DNA from 4 places in the Herminiimonas aquatilis genome. Region 1 is predicted to be linked to each of the others. Evidence: predicted binding sites of a transcription regulator. Region 1 holds the regulator's gene; each other region holds the start of a gene.

Region 1 (3,082 bases):
ACTACAGCGCCTCAATGGCAAATCCTTGAGCAAGCCGCAGATCGAACAACGTCTCGATACTTTGCTGGCTGACCTGCAAATCGAGAAGCTGCGTGAAAATCAAGCGATGTCTTTGTCCGGTGGCGAACGTCGTCGCGTCGAGATTGCGCGCGCACTGGCAACCAATCCACGTTTCGTTTTGCTGGATGAACCGTTTGCCGGCGTTGATCCGATAGCAGTAATTGAAATTCAACGTATTGTGCGCTTCCTCAAAGAGCGCGGCATAGGCGTACTGATCACCGATCACAATGTGCGCGAGACACTCGGCATCTGCGATCGTGCCTACATCATCAATCAAGGTGCAGTGCTCGCCAGCGGCAGCCCTGACGAGATTATCGCCAACGAATCGGTGCGCCGGGTTTACCTCGGCGAACACTTCCGCATGTGATGCCGGAAGCTAGATAACTCTATGAAGCAATCCCTGCAGCTACGCGTTTCGCAACATCTGGCACTCACGCCGCAATTGCAGCAATCAATCCGTCTGCTGCAATTGTCCACGCTGGAACTGCATCAGGAGTTGGAACAAATTCTCGCAGACAATCCACTGCTGGAGCGCACCGACGATCCGCTGGATCACGCGATCCGCTTGCTGGCCGATGGCGCCATCGGCTCTACCGGAACCACACCGGAAGGCGCAAGCATAGAGGCCAATGCGCAAGTCCCGGAAAGCGAAGCCAGTTTCGATACGCCATCAGACGCACCCGAATCATCCAACGGCGATGCCGAATGGAGTTTTGACGATGTCGCACGTACATCGAAAGCACCGGAAGATGATGACGCCCGCCCGCAGCTGGAAGCACACGAAACAACATTGCGTGAGCACCTGCTGGAACAGATGCGCGTAACTGTGCGCGAGACGCGTGATCGTGCGTTGCTTGAATTGATCATCGATGCATTGAACGACAACGGCTATCTGGAAGAAGAACTGGAAGAAATCCACGCGCGCCTGCCGGAAGAGCTGGAAATAGAACTGGAAGAATTGCAGATTGCATTGAACCTGTTGCAAAGCTTCGATCCGCCTGGTGTGGGTGCGCGCAATGCCTCTGAATGCCTGGCACTGCAAATCAAACGCATGCCGAAAGTTGCAATGGTCACGCGCCGCATGGCGCTCGCGATTGTTGAAAATCATCTCACTCTATTTGCGCAACGCGACTTCAACAAACTGCGCAAGGCCCTCGATTGCGACGACGAAGATTTGCGCGAAGCACAAGTCATCATCAAACAATGCAATCCACACCCAGGAGCGATTTTCGCAAGCGGCTCTTCCGATTATGTGGTGCCTGATGTGATCGTCAAACGCACACGCAACGGCTGGCAAGTCATGCTCAATCACGACGTCATGCCACGCTTGCGCGTCAACAGCATGTACGCCAATATTTTGAAGCAAAGCAAGGGCGATGGATCGCTCGGATCGCAACTGCAAGAAGCCAAATGGTTGATCAAAAATATGCGTCAGCGCTTCGACACTATCCTGCGCGTATCACAGGCGATAGTAGAACGACAACGCAACTTTTTCTCACATGGCGCTGTCGCGATGCGCCCACTTGTGTTGCGTGAAATAGCTGATACACTAGGTCTACACGAGAGCACTATTTCTCGTGTAACGACGCAAAAGTACATGCTCACACCGCATGGAATGTTCGAACTGAAGTACTTTTTCGGCAGCCATGTCGCAACGGAAACAGGCGGCGAAGCATCCTCCACTGCGATACGGGCACTGATCAAACAATTGATAGGAGCTGAAGACCCGAAAATCCCATTCTCTGATAGCAAAATCGCAGAAATGCTGGCGGAACAGGGTATGGTTGTGGCGCGACGTACCGTTGCAAAATACCGTGAAGCCTTGAAAATTCCCCCAGTCAATTTGCGCAAATCGTTGTAGAACTGTCCTTAGTAGTTTTTGTTATACCTTGCTGTGTTCTTGTGGCCAGGTAACAAGGCGCTTGAACCTCCAGTGAATTATCATAGGAGCACTGTATGAATCTCACAATCAGTGGACATCACCTCGAATTAACCCCAGCAATCCGCGAATATGTACAAGGAAAACTGGAGCGTATCAAACGTCACTTCGATCACGTTATCGACATTGCAGTCATCCTGACTGTAGACAATCTTCCGGAAAAAGAAAAACGCCAGAAAGCAGAAATCAACTTGCGCGTGAGAGGCAAGGATCTGCATGCGGAAAGTATTGCCGACAATTTGTATGCGGCGATTGACTCACTGGTCGACAAGCTCGATCGACAAGTCATCAAATACAAAACCAAGCAGCAAGATCATCAACATGATGCAATCAAACGATTGCCGGATGAATCCGACGCTGCTGTCACCCCTTAACGGGAAATCATCAGGCTGAGAAAATCAGTCACTAAAAATGAAGGGCGCAGATTGCGCCCTTTTTTAATGTCAAAGCTCTACAGAAATCGATTAAAAATCGCTAAACATCAATATAAAATGACTGGATGCATGACCATCGCAAAAAGTATTTTCCCTCTTCTCTCGCCAAGCCAATTTCAGCTATCGCGCTGATTTTGACCCTTTCAGGACATGCTTTTATTCTTTACTCGCTCGCTGAATTTGCTGAGACTAACAATAAAAATAGCAGTGAGACGACAGGGGTGGTTGTCCGTTTACTGAGTGAAAAATTAGATCATGCGCCTCAGCGCATAGCCACTAAAAGTCAAAACGTCCACAATCTGATACAGCCAGAAATACCATCGTTACCGGCGGCGCCCTCGTTGGCTGAAATTCCGATCGGTGCACAACTACCCTTTCAATCCTACTATTTCAAATCGGATGAATTAAGCCAGAAACCACAAGTCATCAATGACCTACCTGCAGATTTTTTCTTGCCCGATATCGCAGGATTGCCTGAGCCACTCATAATGACTTTGCGCATCAGTAATGTGGGAACGGTAGACGAAGTATTCATCCCTGGCGATATTGCTGACAGTGAAAAACTGCTGTTGATTACCACTGCTTTTAAAACAATGACTTTTGCAGCAGCCCAAATTTCCGGCATCGCCGTGCCTAGTGAAATACGCAT
Region 2 (3,082 bases), on a different contig from region 1:
CCTGTTTCCACATGTACAAACCGACGTAGGTTGCTTCCATCGGATCGTTGGTGACGACCGTGTTCGCGTTAGGCAATTTCTTCGCGACTGCGTAGGCTTTCCATTTTTTGATGAAGGCTGCATTCACAGGATTCTTGACCGATTCAAAGTAGTTCCATGCCGCCAGGTGACCAACCAGAGGTTTGGTATCGACACCGCGCAGTTCTTCTTCACCAACCGAGAATGCAACGACAGGGACGTCGGTTGCCTTCAAGCCTGCATTACCCAACTCTTTGTAAAACGGTACGTTGGAGTCGCCATTGATGGTCGAGATCACCGCTGTCTTGCCGCCTGCTGCGAACTTCTTGATGTTAGCGACGATGGTTTGATAATCGGAGTGGCCGAACGGTGTATAGACTTCGCTGATGTCGCTGTCTTTGACGCCTTTGCTATTCAGGAACGAGCGCAGGATTTTGTTGGTGGTGCGTGGATACACATAGTCAGTGCCGAGCAGGACGAAACGCTTGGCGCCGCCGCCTTCTTTCGACATCAGGTATTCAGTCGCAGGGATCGCTTGCTGATTTGGTGCTGCACCAGTGTAGAACACGTTTTTCTCGAGCTCTTCACCTTCATATTGCACAGGGTAGAACAGCAGGCTGTTGAGCTCCTTGAAGACGGGCAAAACGGATTTGCGTGAGACAGAGGTCCAGCAGCCGAACACGACGGATACCTTGTCTTGCGAAATCAGCTGGCGTGCTTTCTCTGCGAATAATGGCCAGTTGGATGCCGGATCGACGATCACTGGTTCCAGCTTCTTGCCCATCACGCCGCCATTGGCATTGATCTCTTCGATCGTCATCAGCGCGACGTCTTTGAGCGAGGTTTCGGAAATAGCCATCGTGCCCGACAGGGAATGCAGAATGCCGACCTTGATCGTATCCGCGGCAAACGCAGCCGGGAGCCAGGATGAGGCGCAGAATGCGAATGCGCCTAGCGCTGTTGCTTTTAATAGTGTGCGACGTGACATTTTGGTGAGCTCCTAAAGTGAATGAAAAAATCAATACCAAAGACATAAAAACAAGCAATGCACAAACATGGAAAACAGCACAAAAAAACAGCAACAAAAAACAAACTTCAGATTCAAGTTCTTGATTCAAATCCCTACGTCAGTTCTTATTCAAAAAAACAGCAAATTCCAGACCATGCATTTGTTCGTCAAGCACTTGCGGAAAACTGACACAAATAACTAATACGGAAAACAATCATGCTTCCTCCCGACTGCCATAACGTTCACGTGCGGTCTGCAACATGAACAAAGTGATGCGTTTCACTTCGGCCTGACTCTCGGCGATGTGGCCGCAAATCATTTTTTGTGCGCCAGCGACATCCTTGGCAAAGATTTTTTTCAGGATTTCTGCATGCTCGCGGTAGGTCGCTTCGATGCGCGGCGCTTTGGTAAAGTCGAGGCGGCGAATGATGCGTATGCGCTCGGTGACGTCTTGATGGATGCGTACCATTTCATCGTTGCCGACGGCAGAAACGAGCCGTGCGTGAAAGGCCTCATCCAGCGCGGCAACCGTGGTTGGATCTGTCAGATATTCCGCTTCCGGAATCAGCCAGATATCACGCAAGGTCGCCAGGCGTTCGGTAAGGTCCTGTTCCACCAGCTTCGCGATGGCGTTGGTTTCCATCATGATGCGGATTTCATACAGGTCTTCGAAGTACTTGAAGTCGAAGGCACGCACTTGCCAGCCGCTGCGGAAGTTCACATCGACATAGCCTTCGCGCTGCAGCCAGAACAAAGCCTGACGCACAGGTGTCCGGCTGACTTGCATGCGGGTGGCGATATCGCCCTCGCTGAATTTGTCGCTAGGCAGCAAACGAAAATCGAAGATATCCGCTTTCAGTTGCGTATAAATCTGGATCGCCAGATTGTTCGCATTTTTTCCGGAAGAGGGCGGCGCTTTCAAATCGAGCATGATGGTTCCAGGTAAGAAGGGCGCTTGTTCAGCTTGTTCAATTCAGTTACTCAATCGAAACCAGCGGATCGCCGGCGTTGATCATCATGCCGGGCTGGCAATGGAAGCTCTTGACGATGCCGTCGTGTGGCGCCGAAATATGGAATTCCATTTTCATCGCTTCCAGTATCAATAGCGGATCGCCCATCTTGACCGTGCTGCCGGCTTCTGCGACCAGCTTCCAGACATTGCCGGTGATATCGGCCGAGACCACAGAACCGGTGAGCTCTGCCACATCGATGCTGATTCTTTCCACTTCGTGCGAACCGGCGTTGAAGCCTGCGCTGGCCCAATGCGCGACTTCGGTATCGAATGCGGTTTTCTGTTGCGCGCGGAAGGTCACCATTTCCGGTTCTATGCGTGCGAGGAATTCGTTGTACTTGCCGAGGTCGAAAATCTCTTCCTCGATCAAGACATTGCAGCGTCCTTCGCGGAAGTCATTGCGCAGTGTCGTGAGTTCTTCCTCGGAGACCGGATAGAAGCGCACCTGATCGAAGAAGCGCAACAGCCATGGCTTGTTGTCGACGAACATGGCGTGCTTCATGAACTTGTTCCAGATCGGCAGCGTGCGTCCAACCAGTTGATAACCGCCGGGTGAATCCATACCGTAAATGCACATGTAGACGCCGCCGATACCGACCGTGCCTTCAGCCGTGTAGGTGCGTGCCGGGTTGTACTTCGACGTCAGCAGGCGATGGCGCGGATCGACCGGTACTGCACAAGGCGCCCCAAGATAGACGTCGCCCAGACCGAGCACCATATAGCTGCTTTGATAAATGATGTCGCGCACTGCCTCATCCGATGCTAGGCCGTTGATGCGACGTATGAATTCGGTATTGCTGGGAAGCCATGGCGCGGTATCGCGCACAGACTGGCGATACTTGGCGACCGCGTCCAGCGTGGCGGAATCGTTGTAAGCCATAGGCAGATAGACGACGCGGCTCGATACCTGCATGGTTTCTATACCGGTCAGCGTGGCATCGGTTGCGACCAGTACATTCACCAGTTTTTTCTGGTGGATGATGCGGCTGTCGTAACGCACTTGCAGCGAACGCACGCCGGGTGACAGTTCCAGCACGCCTTCA
Region 3 (3,082 bases), 1.4 Mb from region 1:
GCGGTCGGTGCAACTGAAGCGATGCGACGTGCGTCCATGCGCTTGGCCAAGCGTGTCACATTATTCAAGGACATCAAATGCGCATAGATCCATCCCATGTAACCGCTACGCACCAAGTCTAAAGTCGTGGCATCGTCCAACGCATTTAATTTGACTTCATCAACAATCCAGGCGCCTTCCAGCGTTTGCTTCACACCTTCGCGCTCAATCGTCACTACTTTGGATGTCAGCAAGCCAAGCTCAGACATCTTGGCCGCGAAGGCACTCGTGCGTTTCATTTCACTGTGGAAGAGAACCAGGAAATCGATCACGTTTTTCAGATAGGTCGTTTCTGTACCATCTTCAGCGAACAATGCCTCACCACGCTCGTTATTCAAACCTGCGTAGGCTTCGTCTATGCAAACAGTCAACGCCTCAGCATCGTCGCTACCGGCCAACACAAATGGATAGCGACGGATGAATGCGGGAATGTAAGTACCTGGCTCCCAATTGTCACTGTCATTGACCAGCAAGTTGTCTTTATCACCCAAGCCAACAAGCGCAGCCATCGTGAAAGGACCGCCTTCCTTACCGATAAAAACGATAGGGTAATCACGCGAAGCTTCCGTCAATTCACTACCTGCTATGAGGACGGAATTGGTTTTTGCAGCAAACGCAAAATGATTCGTCTTCAATTGAATTTTCAGTTTTTGATGCCGTTCACGATTCAACGCAATCGCGCGTTCGTAAAAAATCATTGTTGTCATTGTGGTCCCTGATAAACGGAAAAAAGTGATAGCCGATGGCTGTAAGTGGTTAGATGCTCGATCTATTGTGCCATAGCAAATAGCTAATTAACGACAAAATTTGAAACCGCAATTCGAGCATGAAATTGTCTGCAACAGGTTTCCCAATACTTCGACAAAAGAAAGAGATAGGTCGTGATGAGCATGTTTTATGCCAATCATCAGCGTAGATAGAGATGAGAGCTGCATTATTAACACCTACTTATAATTAACATTGTTCTAGCTTGTTTTCTGGACAAATACCCTTCACGCACCGATAGCTGTCAGTGATAACCCATAGGTCAGTAAATCTTTTTACCTTCCTCCAATGCCATTATGTAAATTCAATACACCTCAATATGTGTACTCTTATCGAGGTGTAGCCCTGATGTCGAACTCTGCACAGCTATAATGCGCATTGCGACATACCTTAAGCAGCTATAGCTGTTATCCAGCCCGCAGATGAAAAATTTGCGTATAAGTAGATCGTTTTATTTTTCCTCCTCAGCCTATCCGCGCGTACACCCGGGTACACTTTCTGCTTATTGAAAAGCATAAATGATCGAAAAATGGGGCTGCTGATGCACTTGCAAAAGCAATACGCATGCTTGCCCCCAACCCTGTTTCAACGTTGAACGAAAGATTCGATCCATGGCTATTCGCGTCGCGCTGCATCATAAAACCCGATATCAGTACGACCGGCTGGTCAATCTGTCACCGCACGAGGTCCGATTGCGGCCTGCACCGCATGCTCGCACACCGATTCTGTCGTACTCACTGACTGTCGAGCCGGAGCAACATTTCGTCAACTGGCAGCAAGACCCTTATGGCAATTACATCGGGCGTTTTGTGTTCCCGGAAAAGACCGATGTGCTGGAATTTACCGTCGATCTGGTGGCAGACATGACCGTCATCAATCCCTTCGATTTTTTCGTTGAAAAATATGCAGAGCAGTTTCCTTTCAGTTATACGCCTCAGCTCATTACCGAACTGAGCGCCTATTTGAAAGCGGATACCCCAGGACCGCTGCAAGCCAAATGGATAGCCGAAACCAAAGCCGAATTATTGAAAAAGAGTCTGCCGACCAATGATTTTCTGGTAGCTATCAATCAGCGCTTGCAGAAACATATAGGCTATCTGGTGCGTATGGAGCCCGGGGTGCAGAAGCCAGAAGAAACCCTGCTGAACAAGACCGGCTCTTGCCGCGATACCGGCTGGCTGCTGGTGCAAATCCTGCGCAATATGGGGCTGGCGACGCGCTTCGTTTCCGGCTATCTGATTCAGCTCAAATCGGATCAGCAATCGCTGGATGGTCCAAACGGTCCTGATGCCGACTTCACCGACCTGCATGCCTGGTGCGAGGTGTATATACCGGGCGCAGGCTGGATCGGGCTCGATCCGACTTCCGGCATGCTGGCAAGCGAAGGTCATATCCCATTGGCTTGCACGGCGATGCCATCGTCAGCGGCGCCTGTCACTGGCTACTCCGATAAGTCAGAAGTCACCTTCGTGCACGAGATGAAAGTCACGCGCATTCACGAAGATCCTCGCGTTACCAAACCGTATACTGAAGCCGAGTGGAACCGCATCGACGCGCTCGGCCAACTGGTCGATGCCGACTTGAAAAAACATGATGTACGCCTGACCCAAGGTGGAGAGCCTACCTTTGTCTCTATCGATGACATGGACGGCGCCGAGTGGAATACCCTGGCGCACGGCGACAAGAAGCGTGAGCTGGCGGGGCAATTGATGCACCGTTTGAAAAATCACTTTGCGCCTGGCGGCATGGTGCATTACGGCCAGGGGAAATGGTATCCGGGCGAGCCGCTGCCGCGCTGGGCCTTGAATATATTCTGGCGTATCGACGGCCAGCCGATGTGGCGCGATGCCACCCTGTTTTCCGATGAAGAAAAAGATGATGGTTACGACAGCGCCGAAGCCACACGCTTTGCGACCGAACTGGTCAAGGCCTTGTCGCTGCCCGCTGACAGCTTGCTGCCCGCGTATGAAGATGCAGCAACCCAGTCGCAGATCGAGCAGCGCCTGCCAGTCAATCTAGACCCGCTTAAATCCGATCTGGACGCACCGGTGGAACGACGTCGGCTGGCGCGTTTGCTGGAACAGGGACTCGGCGAACTAGTCGGCTACGTGTTGCCGATCAAGCCGGCTGAAGTCGATCCGGATATTGCATTAGGTACATCCTGGCGTACCAGCAAGTGGCCTCTCAAGCGCGAGCATCTCTATTTAGTCGAAGGCGACTCGCCTATGGGCCTGCGTCTGCCGCTCAATGCCTTGCCGTGGGTACTACCGGAAGACGT
Region 4 (3,082 bases), 960 kb from region 1:
AACGACCATCGCGGCGATTGCGCGAATCTGTAGCAACGATGTTATAAAAAGGGCGCTTTTTTGCACCACCACGAGCTAAACGAATAACGACCATAATATTTCCAAAAAGTGTCTGAACACGGAAAAAGCCGCAAATTATAGCCCAACTAGCGCAGCGGCCGCAACCTCATTCACGCCCTTTGCAACGGCGACGTGGCAAAACAGGGGAAATTTGTGCCGCAAACGCTAAAACATTGCATATTAACAACCTCCATCCATGCTTGCCGTTATCGCTTGCCGCCTGACATCTGCCGTTACAATACGCCGCGACACAGTCAAACCGCCATCCGGCCCATTTTCAGCAAAAACACCTCTTTTACCAGCGATCAAATTATATGGCCATCCGCCACAAGAATAAAACCCTCAGCACCCTGCTAGCAGCTCTGTTCGGCGGCTTGGGCGCGCATCGCTTTTATCTTTACGGAAAGAAAGACGTTTGGGCGTGGGTGCACGTTTTGGCGCTGCCACTTTCCATTTTTGCCGGTTTTATAGGCGCACTGGTGATCGGACTTACCCCTGACGAAAAATGGGATGCGCAGTACAACCCGCAGTCAGGTCGCAGCTCGAATTCGGGCTGGGCCGTGATTTTAATGGTCGTCGTTACCTTTGCGCTGGGTTCAACGGCCTTGATCGCCACTATCGCCCGCGCCTTTGACCTGTACCTGACTGGCGGCGCATTCGGTTGAATCGCTCGCAGGCAGCGACCCTGTAAACGACGACGACATCCCCATCACAGTGCATCACAGCTCGGCTGTGTGCAGCCGCAGTGCAATCTGGCAAGCTTTCATCCCGGAATGAAAGCCTGCTCCCTCTACCCGGATTTGAATCTCAGCATGGCACGCATAGTGCTTTTATGAAACATGCTATGGCATCGTCAGGATGCCTAATTCAAGTCAAAGAGGGAGTTTCAATGGCCATACGCTCTACGTCCGCTTCGATGGCAGTTGCCATCCTGGTTTTAGGCTGGTGTCTGAATATCGCCTCCGCGCAACCGGCACCGCCGGAAACCGCGCCGCCGGTTGCTGCGAACAGTGAAGCTCCCACCGCTGAAACAACGCCACCATTATTGACGGCACCGATGATCGTCGAGCCGGCTGCGGCTAGTTCCAATGCCGCATCGGCCGAACCAGTCGTTGCCGCACCGATGAGCAAACCCACACTGGTCGACGCCTCATCCATCAATTCGGGTGATACCGCCTGGTTATTGGCTTCCACCGCGCTGGTGTTATTCATGACGATTCCTGGCCTGGCCCTGTTTTACGCCGGCATGGTGCGCAAGAAAAACGTACTGACCACCATGGCACACAGTTTTGCCGTTACCTGCCTGGTCACCATCATTTGGGTCGTCATCGGCTACAGCTTGGCATTTACACCCAACTCACCATATATAGGCGGCCTGGATCGTGTTCTGTTAAACGGCATGGATTTTTTCAAGGAAACCGGCAAGCTGACCGTCAGTGAAATTGCACCGACGATTCCGGAAAGCGTGTTCGTGATGTTCCAGATGACATTCGCGATCATCACGCCAGCCCTGATCACCGGCGCCTTTGCCGAACGGATGAAATTTTCGGCACTGCTGATGTTCATCACTCTGTGGTCAATTTTTGTTTATTCACCCGTAGCGCATTGGGTATGGGAACCGACAGGCTGGTTGGCAGCACGCGGTGTTCTGGATTTTGCCGGCGGCACAGTCGTGCACATCAATGCCGGCGTGTCCGGCCTGGTGGCAGCAATCATCATCGGACCACGTCTGGGCTTCGGCAAAGAGCCGATGCCGCCGCACAATCTGGTGCTGACCGTTATCGGCGCTTCGATGCTGTGGGTAGGCTGGTTCGGCTTCAATGCCGGCTCAGCAGTGGCTGCAGATGGTCGCGCCGGCATGGCAATGCTGGTTACCCAAATCGCTACCGCAGTGGGTGCCTTGTCATGGATGTTCATAGAATGGGCGCGTCGGGGCAAACCTTCGGTACTCGGTCTGGTATCCGGTGCGGTTTCCGGCCTGGTCGCGATTACGCCGGCATCCGGTTTCGTCGGCGTCACGGGTGCACTGGTGATCGGTGCCGCCGCGGGCCTGGCCTGCTATCTGGGCGCAACCGCACTCAAATCCAGAATGGGTTATGACGACTCGCTGGACGTGTTCGGCGTGCATGCGATCGGCGGTATCGTCGGCGCTTTATTAACCGGCGTGTTTGCCGTCAAGAGCATAGGCGGCGTGGAAAGCAGTTTCGGCAATCAAGCTTTCGGCGTCATCGTCACCGTCGTCTTCTCGGCCGTCATGACGGCCATCATTCTGGGCATCGTCAATGCACTGGTCGGCTTGCGTGTCAGCGAAGAAGCCGAACGTGAAGGTCTCGATCTAGAACAACATGGTGAGCACGTACTATGAGCGATGAACACCACACACGGGCAGCTCTGGAAAATCAGGCATTTGCCCTGATGGGCCGGCTGCACGTCACATTACGCCGGCAAACCGGCCGGGTAACCGATATCGAGTACATGCGTATCGACCCGGCCTATTGCCGTTACCTATTGAAAATGGCATCCCTCTCGCCTATAGAAGACTTGCAGGAATTAGGCGTCAAACTGCAGGACATTTTCTTTGGTCCTGAGGGTTTATTCGTGGTCGCGGAACCCAAACCACCCTTGATTGCGCGCATGACCGAACACGCTGCAGCACCGCCTGCAGCGGCAGCCCCTGCGGCAACGGCACCCGCCGATAATGGCGATCCGGTCGATCGCGGTTACATCGGCCGTTTGCGCTAGCACCGATCGCAGGAGCGACGCGCGAGTTTGGTCGGGCGGCTCATTAGCGTCCGACAGGCAGTCATTCAGAACTGATCTTCATCCAGCGCCAATACACCGCTGCTACCGTCCAAAATCGCACTGCGATATCCAGCAGCCTGCGACAAATAATGATCGGCAAAGAAACGCGCGGTCGCAACCTTTGCCGCATAAAACTTCGCGTCGCCATCTTTCGCATCCAGCTTCTGTTGCGCGACCAATGCAGCGCGCGCCATTTGCCAGCCACCCAGCACGATACCGG

The links. The regulator sigma-54, encoded in region 1, starts transcription at its own class of promoters, with help from an activator protein. The targets are predictions, from matches to a motif close to TGGCANGNAANCTGCTTT.
Region 2: urtA (urea ABC transporter substrate-binding protein) is a predicted target of sigma-54. The motif match lies at 1,165-1,182, and genes of this name have one in related genera.
Region 3: ACFQO0_RS01685 (transglutaminase family protein) is a predicted target of sigma-54. The motif match lies at 1,292-1,309, and genes of this name have one in related genera.
Region 4: ACFQO0_RS03665 (ammonium transporter) is a predicted target of sigma-54. The motif match lies at 874-891, and genes of this name have one in related genera.

The regions. Positions count from the first base shown of each region.
Region 1 is NZ_JBHTCC010000001.1:1,755,387-1,758,468, reverse strand. It holds gene lptB (LPS export ABC transporter ATP-binding protein) at 1-427, shown strand, start outside; gene ACFQO0_RS08175 (RNA polymerase factor sigma-54) at 449-1,921, shown strand; gene hpf (ribosome hibernation-promoting factor, HPF/YfiA family) at 2,017-2,373, shown strand; gene ACFQO0_RS08165 (hypothetical protein) at 2,499-3,082, shown strand, end outside.
Region 2 is NZ_JBHTCC010000003.1:293,055-296,136, forward strand. It holds gene urtA (urea ABC transporter substrate-binding protein) at 1-1,006, opposite strand, end outside; gene ACFQO0_RS13800 (GntR family transcriptional regulator) at 1,242-1,958, opposite strand; gene uca (urea carboxylase) at 2,005-3,082, opposite strand, start outside.
Region 3 is NZ_JBHTCC010000001.1:380,410-383,491, forward strand. It holds gene ACFQO0_RS01680 (SapC family protein) at 1-746, opposite strand, end outside; gene ACFQO0_RS01685 (transglutaminase family protein) at 1,416-3,082, shown strand, end outside.
Region 4 is NZ_JBHTCC010000001.1:795,293-798,374, forward strand. It holds gene rpsP (30S ribosomal protein S16) at 1-94, opposite strand, end outside; gene ACFQO0_RS03660 (TM2 domain-containing protein) at 375-725, shown strand; gene ACFQO0_RS03665 (ammonium transporter) at 950-2,425, shown strand; gene ACFQO0_RS03670 (hypothetical protein) at 2,422-2,802, shown strand; gene ACFQO0_RS03675 (acyl-CoA dehydrogenase) at 2,868-3,082, opposite strand, start outside.